DNA from 2 places in the Pannonibacter sp. genome. Region 2 is predicted to be linked to the other one. Evidence: predicted binding sites of a transcription regulator. Region 2 holds the regulator's gene; the other holds the start of a gene.
What was found. The regulator LexA, encoded in region 2, represses DNA repair genes until DNA is damaged. The targets are predictions, from matches to a motif close to TGTTCNNNNTGTGTTCNG.
Positions count from the first base shown of each region.

Region 1 (4,418 bases), on a different contig from region 2:
GATCGCCTCGATATCCTCCAGCCGGGCCACCGGTTCGAACAGCCGCCGTTCGGCCAGGATCAACGGCGGGGCGAGCCGGGGTGAAATGCTCTCGCCAGCCTCCCCCAGGGCCTGATCAAGACGGCGGAGCAACTCCAGGCCGTAGCGGGCGGCCAGAGGGGCACGGGGCTGACCGAGGATGTCGGCAATCCGGGTCAGGCCGACAGCCGACAGCGCAGCCACCGCCTCCGGCGCAATGCCAAGTGCAGCCAATGGCAAGGGCGCAAGAGCCTTTCGCACCTCCCCTTCCGGAACCAGCACCCCAGGCTGCTGTACCGATGTCGCGTGGCAGGCCAGGCCCCGGGTAGCAGCGGCCGTATCCGCAATGGCGGCCCGGACTGCAAAGCCTTGCCGCTGGAGCCGCGCAAGGGCATCGGCCATCAACCCGGCTTCGCCGCCATGCAGATGCGCACATCCCGTTATGTCCAGAACCAAACGGTCCGGCGCTTCAAGGGCCACCAGGGGCGTGTAACGATCACACCAGTCGGCAAGCGACGCCAGCAGCGCGGCCTCCAGTTCCGGGGCTTCACGGTGAACCTGAAGATCCGGCACCCTGGCCCGGGCATCGGCCAGGGCATCACCCGGTCGCAGCCCGCAAGCAACGGCGGTTGCATCAAGGCTGCGCAGCCGCAAGGCCTGACCGCTGTCATGGATGACAGCCTGCGGCCGGGTCACCGCAGAGGTCGCCGTACGGGCCGGTTCAGCCTGCCCGCCGCCCCGGGAAGGCAACAAGTTCACCGCCTGCAGCCGCAGGATCCGGTCCAACGGCAGTTGCGGAAACCAGAGTGTCAGAAGCCGCTGGCGCGGCAAGTCTGCTCGCGGCATGTGACCACTCCAGGGTGAGCCGGGCGGACGATCCTTCCCGGTTGCGATCAAGGGCAGCCCGCCAGCGTGACAGGCCGATGAAGGGATGCCTTCCCATCCCGGTTTCACTGCCGCCAGGGGCAAGGGCAACAGGCCCCGAAGCGGCCGGCGCAGCACGCCAGCGGGTAAGCGCTGCTCCCGGCTCTGCCACCGCGCCATGGCGCAGCAGGAAAACCGGCACACCGCTCTCCTGCGCCCGCAAGGACAGACGCCGGCTGGCCGTCAGGTCCAGGGCACGGACAAAGCCATGAAACTCGCCAACCACGGCGGCAAGCGCCGGGCAGCGGGCACCTTCCTCCATCGCCCACAAGGCCTCTTCCGGCCGGCGGGCAAGCACCAGGATGATCCGGGCCGGATCAAGTCCGAACTGCCACAGGCCCGGCGCATGCGGCAAACCGGTCTCCCGCCGCACCATCGGATCACACACCCAGAGCACTTGCCCCGGCCGTGAGCGCGCGACCGCAGCGACAAAGGCAAGCCCGAGACCGGACACGGCTCCGCAATCCCGACTTTCATCTGCGCCGATCTCATGCAGCGCGCCCAGCGCAAGGCCGGCGCCGCAGGCCATCAGCCCGTCAACCTCCGGCACCCCAAGGCGGACACGACCGGAGGCCCCGGCCTTGTCCTGCCCTGTATCGGACTTCGCCTGTGCCGGCTTGCCCGCAAGGTCGACCCTGGCCGGTTTCCCCGCCCTGGCGGCGGGAGGGGAAACCGGCATGAGCTGCGTGTCTGAAGGGAGGCGTCCCTCAAGTCCGGCAATGCGGCGACGCAGCTCATCAAGGGCCGAGCGGGAACGCATGGAACCGGGCGGGGGCACCGTTTCCTGTTCGTTCCCGGCAGGCGAAACCTGTTTGGGGCAAGGCGGCAGAGATGCGGCAACAGACGACACAGGAAAGTCTCCCGAATCTCTTCCGAAAGATTTTCCGTAAGGCCCCACGGGGCCCGCAGCGCGACCTTGCGCTCCCCCCAGGCCTGCGCCATGCTTCACATCATCCACCGGGCGAGCCGGGGTCGGTTCCGTTCTGGACCTTTCCATCGCGCCCTCAATGCCTCGTTCTTTTGTTCTCTTTCTGTTCTTATGGATTCCCGATCTCCAGACGAGAGTCAAGCAGCTAAAATTTCACAAGGGTCGAGCCCGGATGGCACCCGGCCTTGCCATGCCACGTTGCCGAACGACCAGAACCATTGGCTGTCAGGGGGCTAGGGCCGAGGCCAGGGCCGGGATGACCAAATCTTAAATGCGCCATGCGATAGACGATGCAGGCAAGGGACCGGACAGGCGGAGACGGCAGGTGGCAAGGCAGCGGGCGGCACGGACAGGGACAGGCGCCGCAGCGCGGCAACCTGCCATGTTTTCCCGCCTGCAAGGCTTGCTGCCGCAGGGTCTGCGGCAGCAGCTGGGGCAAAAGCTGGCAACCGGCGCAGGGCGCATGGCGCTCGTCATCCTCGCCATCCGCATCGCCGGCGCGGCGCTTGCCTATCTGTCCCAGATCGTGCTGGCGCGCTGGATGGGCGCTGCGGATTACGGCATTTTCGCCGTCGTCTGGACGCTGGCGCTGGTGCTGGGGCTGTTGGCCAGCCTCGGCTTCTCCGCCTCGCCAACGCGGTTCGTGCCGCAATACAATGCCGCGAAGGACATGAACCGGCTGCGCGGCTTTTTAAGCGCCAGCCGTCTCCTCGTGTTTGCGGCGGCCAGTCTCACCACCCTGGCCGGGCTGGAAGTGATCTTGTGGAGCCGGTCGCTGATCGATCCGCTGTATGTCTGGCCGGCAGCCATTGCCCTGCTTGCAGTCCCCTTGTTTGCGCTGACCAGCGTGCAGGATGCCATCGCCCGCAGCTATGACCTGCCGGCGCTCGGACTGCTTGCCTCCTTTATCTACAGACCCCTACTGCTGCTGGCCTTGCTGCTTCCCCTGGTCCTGACCGGCCATATCGTCACAGCGGCCATTGCCGCCGTGATGGCTGTCGCTGCGAGCCTCACCGTAACGGCACACCAGGCCTGGACACTGCAGCGGGAGCTGAACCGGCGCATCCCGGCGGGCCCGCACCGGCACGAAATGCGGCTCTGGATCACTGTATCCCTGCCACTGCTGATGGTGGAGGGCTTTCTCCAGCTTCTCAGCAGCGCCGACGTGGTGATGGTCAGCTTCTGGCGTCCGCCGGAAGACGTTGCGATTTACTTTGCCGCCTCAAAGACGCTTGCCCTGGTGCATTTTGTCCACTTTGCCGTCCGTGCAGCCTCGGCGCATCGTTTTGCCGGCCTTGCCCAGGGCGCGAACCGGAGCGCCCTCGCCGCCTATGCCCGGCAGACGAGCCGCTGGACCTTCTGGCCGTCCCTGGCCGCAGGAACTGTGCTCATAGTCCTGTCACCGCTGCTCTTGGCCCTGTTCGGCCCCCAGTTCAGCGCCGGCGCCCCGCTGATCGCCATCCTCGTCATCGGGGTCCTGGCCCGCGCCAGCATCGGACCGGCGGATGCCCTTTTGGGCATGAGCGGCCACCAGAAAAGCTGCGCCGCTGTCTATGCCGGTGTGTTTGCGGTCAATGTCTGCCTCAACATGGTGATGATCCCGCTCTATGGGCTGATCGGCGCTGCGGTTGCAACATCGCTTGCCATGATCATCGAAGCCATTGCCCTTGCGCTGATGACACGGCGGCGGCTGGGGTTTGTCCCCTTTGCCCTCCTGCCGGACAGGCACCGCACACCCGGCCGAACAGGTACCGCATGACCTTCACCACCCGCCTGTGCCCGCTCGCTGAAAATACCGCCTGGAACCAGCTCTATGCCGAGGCGCTGGAGCCAAATCCGTTCTTCGGTCCAGGCTTCCTGCTGCCTTATGCCGCCCATCTGAAACGCGGCCAGTTGCACCTTGCCGTCGTCAAGGAGGCGGCCACAGGCCGCTGGCTGATGGCAGCGCCCGTTGGGCGACGGCAGGCGGGGTTCCTTGTCCCGACGGCAACGCTCTGGGCCAGCGAATATGGCCCGCTCGGCACGCCACTGGTCCACCCGCAATGCCCTGCCGACGCCATTCCCGGGTTCCTGGAAGCGGCCTCTTCTGTTGCCGCCCTGCCGGGCGCAAGCAGCCTTGATATCCCGTTCCTGCCGCTGGAAGGGCCGGTTGCCCGCCTGCTGCGCCAGGGCGCAAGCGGCTGGACCATTACGCAAGGACCCGCCGAGGACCGCGCGGCCCATGCGGCAGGCGCTGAAGGGGCGCAGCAGCTGGCAGAGGTCATGACCGGCAAGCGGCGCAAGGAATACGATCGGCTGGCGCGCCGTCTGCAGGAGCTTGGCGACGTGCGCGAGGAAAGTTACCGGGGTGCGGCGGCCCTGTCCGCCTTCGAGGACTTCCTGACCCTGGAAGCTGCCGGCTGGAAGGGGCGCTCGGGCACGGCGCTCGCCAGCAACGGACAGACCGACGCCTTCGCGCGCAGCTTCGTGGCCGCGCTGGCGACGGCAGACGCACTGCAGGTCGAGGCCTTGCGGCTCGATGGGCGCGCGATCGCGCTCCTGGTAATGG
Region 1 covers NZ_JBHYDX010000016.1:6,564-10,981, reverse strand. Annotated here, with positions in the region: gene ACTIFE_RS12400 (DNA polymerase Y family protein) at 1-714, opposite strand, end outside; gene ACTIFE_RS12395 (ImuA family protein) at 740-1,621, opposite strand; gene ACTIFE_RS12390 (lipopolysaccharide biosynthesis protein) at 2,253-3,629, shown strand; gene ACTIFE_RS12385 (GNAT family N-acetyltransferase) at 3,626-4,418, shown strand, end outside.
Region 1: a site for LexA is predicted at 1,721-1,738, ahead of ACTIFE_RS12395 (ImuA family protein). Genes of this name have one in related genera too.

Region 2 (4,418 bases):
TTGCCGGCGGCGGGCTCCTCGCCGCAACTGTTGCGCACCGCCAGGGACGCTTGCCGCCGGCAGCCTTGCTTGCCCTGGCGCTGTTCTGCGGCGTTGCGGCAGGAGCCTGGCGTACAGCCAGCGTCGCCGCGCCGGTGCTGGAACTGCCGCGCAGCGCGACCCTGACCGGCCGGGTGATCGAGCGGGTTCCGACCGCCGCCGGCAGCCAGTTGGTGATGGAGCTATCTTCTGCGGAGGGCCTTGGCCGCCAGGCGATGCCGCGCCGCGTCCGGCTGTCCTTGCGGGGAACAAGCGGAGGCGACCTCCTGCCGGGGGAGGGCGTCCGCCTGAGGGCACGCCTGCTGCCGCCCTCCGGACCGGTTCGCCCCGGAGGCTATGACTTTGCCTTCGCCGCTTATTTTCGTGGTATAGGGGCCACTGGCTTTGTCTTCGGGGCACCTGAGCGGATTGACTTGGGTCCACCCGGTGCCTGGCTGTCTTTCATGGCCGCGATCCAGAAGCTTCGGATCGATGTGGCGCAAGAGGCCGATGCGGCCCTTGGCAAGGGGGATGAGAGCGCCATCTCCGCCGCGCTGCTCGTCGGCCTGCGCGGCGAAATCTCGCGCCAGGCTGAAGCGGACCTGCGCGAGGCCGGCCTGTCGCACGTCCTGTCGATTTCCGGCCTGCATATGGCGCTCTTTGCCGGTGGCATGTATGCGGTCGTCCTTGGCGGGCTCGCCCTGTTTCCAACGCTTGCCCTTCGCCTGCCGATTTCCCGCTTTGCTGCCGCGGCCGCGCTGCTGGCCGCCACCTGCTACCTGCTCCTGTCGGGGGCAAGCATTGCCACCCAGCGCTCCTATCTGATGATCGGGCTGGTGTTCATTGGCCTGATGACCGGCCGGCGGGGGCTCAGCCTGAGGAGTGTCGCGCTGTCAGGGCTGCTGCTGCTGGCCCTGAGGCCGGAGGAGCTTTTCGCGCCAGGCTTCCAGATGTCCTACGCTGCCGTGATCTGCCTGATCGCGGCCTATGGCGACTACGGGCGCTGGTCACGCGCCCGCGCCGGCCGGCGCAGGCCGTCCGACCACGGGCTGCTGCGCCACCTGGTTCACCGCTTATGGACCTGGGGGTGCGGCATTTCAGCGACCTCGTTGATCGCCGGCCTTGCCACCGGCATCATCGCGGCTCACCATTTTGATCGGCTGGCGCCTTACGGACTTCTCGGCAATCTTCTGGCCATGCCAGCCGTCTCCATGGTCATCATGCCTGCCGGAGTGGCGGCCTTCCTGATGCAGCCACTCGGCCTTGCAGCTCCTGCTCTCACCGTGATGGGCCAGGGGATCGCCTTCATGCTGGCTGCGGCCAGCTTCACGGCCAGCCTCAGCGACAGCGACGGGGTCATCGGCCAATTGCCAGCCCTTGCCGGGCTTCTGCTGACAGTTGCTGTATTCTGGGCGTTTCTCGCCGAAGGTCTGCAGCGGCTGCTTGCCGTCGGCCCGGCTCTGGTTGGCCTGATCCTGTGGGGCCTTGACCGCCCGCCTGACATCTATGTCAGTGATCGCGGCACCCAGATCGCGGCGCGGGACCGGGACGGAACGTTGCGCATCACCGGCGGCCGGATCGGGTTCAGCGCTGAAGTCTGGCTCACCGGCGAAGGCGTGCCCGAGCGCCGGTTCGCCAGTCATCGACAGAGCGCCGACCAGGCCAGCTGCGATCCTCTCGGCTGTGTCGTTGCGGCCTATCCACCGGCCAGGAGCCGGTCTCCTGCAGGCAGCCTGATGGACACCGGGCCGGCCAAAGGAAAAACGCTCTCCAGTCATCCGCCACCGCTGCACATTGCGATGCCGCGCAAGCCTGATGCTCTTGAAAGCGACTGCCTTGCCGCTGACATCCTGGTAACCGGCCTGACGGCCCCCCCCAACTGCACTGCTCCGCTGATCCTCGACGGTGGCAGCCGCCGTCTCGGTGGGGCCGCGCTGTGGCTGGAGACCGTCGCCGGTGAAACAAGGGTTTCGCATATTCGCTACAGCCGCCCCGGTGGCACGCGGCCCTGGCAGCTCCCGGTGACGGGACCGGACCCGGATGCGCCGCGCTGATCTTCTGCACGAGCGGGCGGAGTGTGCTGGTGGATTCACGCCCACAACCACACCCACGACCACAACCACACCGACGACCAAGGCCAGCAGAACCAGTGGCAACGCCGACGCAGCCTGAAAACGGCGGACGGCTCCAGCTACTTCCCGGCTCGCAGGCAGCGCCGGCGCTGCAGCATTTGCATCTGGCTCAATACTGGCGGAACAGCGCCACCAGCTTGCCCTGAACCCGAACCCGGCCGGGGCCGAAGATGCGGGTCTCATAGGCCGGGTTGGCCGCTTCCAGCGCGATGGAGGCGCCCTTCTTGCGCAGCCGCTTCAGCGTCGCTTCCTCGTCATCGACGAGCGCCACGACAATGTCGCCGCTTTCGGCCGCGTCCGTCCGGCGGATCAGCACCGTATCACCGTCGAGAATGCCAGCCTCGATCATCGAATCGCCGCGCACTTCCAGCGCGAAATGCTCGCCCCGCCCCAGCATGTCCTGGGGCACGTTGATGGTATGGCTGTGGGTCTGGATTGCCTCGATCGGAACACCGGCGGCAATCCGGCCCATGACCGGAATGCTGGTCATGCCGCTGACGGTTTCTGGCTCGGACCGGGCGGGTGGGGGAGGCTGGGTCTTGCCGAGCGATCCCTCGATCACGGATGGCGAAAATCCCTTGCCGCGCGGGGCGGCAAGCCCTGGCGACATGGAGTCCGGCAGGCGCACCACTTCCATGGCGCGGGCGCGGTTCGGCAAACGTCGAATGAAGCCCCGTTCCTCGAGCGCGGTGATCAGCCGGTGAATGCCCGACTTCGACCTGAGGTCGAGCGCGTCCTTCATCTCGTCGAAGGAGGGCGGAACGCCGCTTTCCTTCAGGCGCTCATGGATGAACATGAGCAGTTCGTGTTGCTTGCGGGTCAGCATGGCGAATCCCCGTGGCGGGAGGCGGTACAAATCATGAACGCAGATTACTCGTTCTCACTGTGTTCCACAAGTCTTAAGGCGAAGTTAGCGGGATGTTCCGCGTGATGGGGTCATGGACGGGGAGACCAACTGCGGCTAGGAAAGGGCAAATGACCGGATCTCCGTTGCCATGCCCGAGCCGATGCAGATGAACACAACGCCCCAAATTGCGTCTGGCGCCCCGGGCTCGGCGGCGGCCGCGGTCGACCGTCTGGTCGAGGAGTTTGCTGGCCGGCGGCCTTTGCGCGCCGGGGCCTTCATCGTCACTCTGTATGGCGATGTGGTGGTGCCGCGCGGTGGATCATTGTGGGTCGGCAATGTGATCGAGGCCTGCGCCCGTGTCGGGATCAGTGAAACGCTGGTGCGCACGGCCGCCTCGCGGCTTGTCGCTACCGGGCGGCTTGAAGGCACCCGGGTCGGGCGGCTTGGCTATTATGGGCTTACCGATGCGGCGCGGGCCGAGTTCAGTGCCGCTGCTGCGCGGCTTTATACGCTGTCGGCAGGGGCAGGTGAGCTCGGGTTCACGCTGGCCCTGCGCGGTGGGGAAAGTGATGCAGCCACTGTCGACGCCGGGCTGGAGGCGGCAGGCTTCGTTCGGCTGGGTGACGGGCTGGCGCTGGCCATCGGTGAGCGTCCAGTGCCCGCCGGATGGGCCCGGCTTGCGGTTGCGCCCGGTGATCTGACTGACGGCGCGGCGCTGCGCGCGGCTGTGCGCAGGGTCTGGAACCTTGGCGAGCTGGAAGCGGGATATGATGCGTTCATGGCCCGGTTCTCGCCGCTGGCTCAGCTGCTCGCCCAAGGGGAGCGACTGACGGACGGGCTGAGTGCCCTGTCTGCAAGGCTGTTGCTGGTGCATGGCTTCCGTGCCCTGGCCTTGCGTGATCCGGGGCTTGCGCGGCCGGCGTTGCCGGACGACTGGGCCGGCGAGCGGGCGAGGGCCCTTTTTGCCCGGACCTATCTGGCGTTGAGTGCCGCCGCTGATGCGCATGTCGCCAGTTTTGCCGGCCTTGGCGGCGCACTCACGGCAACGCCGCCTGAGGTGCTGGAGCGGCAGGCGCGGCTTGCGGGCGTTTCATCCTGACGTGAAGACCGGTTGATTCAGGTCCGGCGTGCTGCGGCATGGCTTGCCGTTGGCGTATTTTCTTGAGAGCGAGACTCTGGAAAGGGGAGGCAGGCAATCCCGCCGAGGGTTGCGGGGAGCGGGATCGCCTGTCCGGGAGGTTTCTGACCTTGGAAACCACACACCTGAAATGGGGGCACTGAACGGCCGGTTCAAGTCCGTGGGCCTCGTTCCTTTGGTGGAGGCCGGTACGGATTTTCGCTGAAGGAGCACAGCCATACCGCAACGCGTCACAAGAATATCGAAAATAGCTGTTGCGGCGTGATGAAACTATGCATATGGT
Region 2 covers NZ_JBHYDX010000009.1:8,139-12,556, reverse strand. Annotated here, with positions in the region: gene ACTIFE_RS08105 (ComEC/Rec2 family competence protein) at 1-2,072, shown strand, start outside; gene lexA (transcriptional repressor LexA) at 2,260-2,976, opposite strand; gene ACTIFE_RS08095 (PaaX family transcriptional regulator C-terminal domain-containing protein) at 3,146-4,096, shown strand.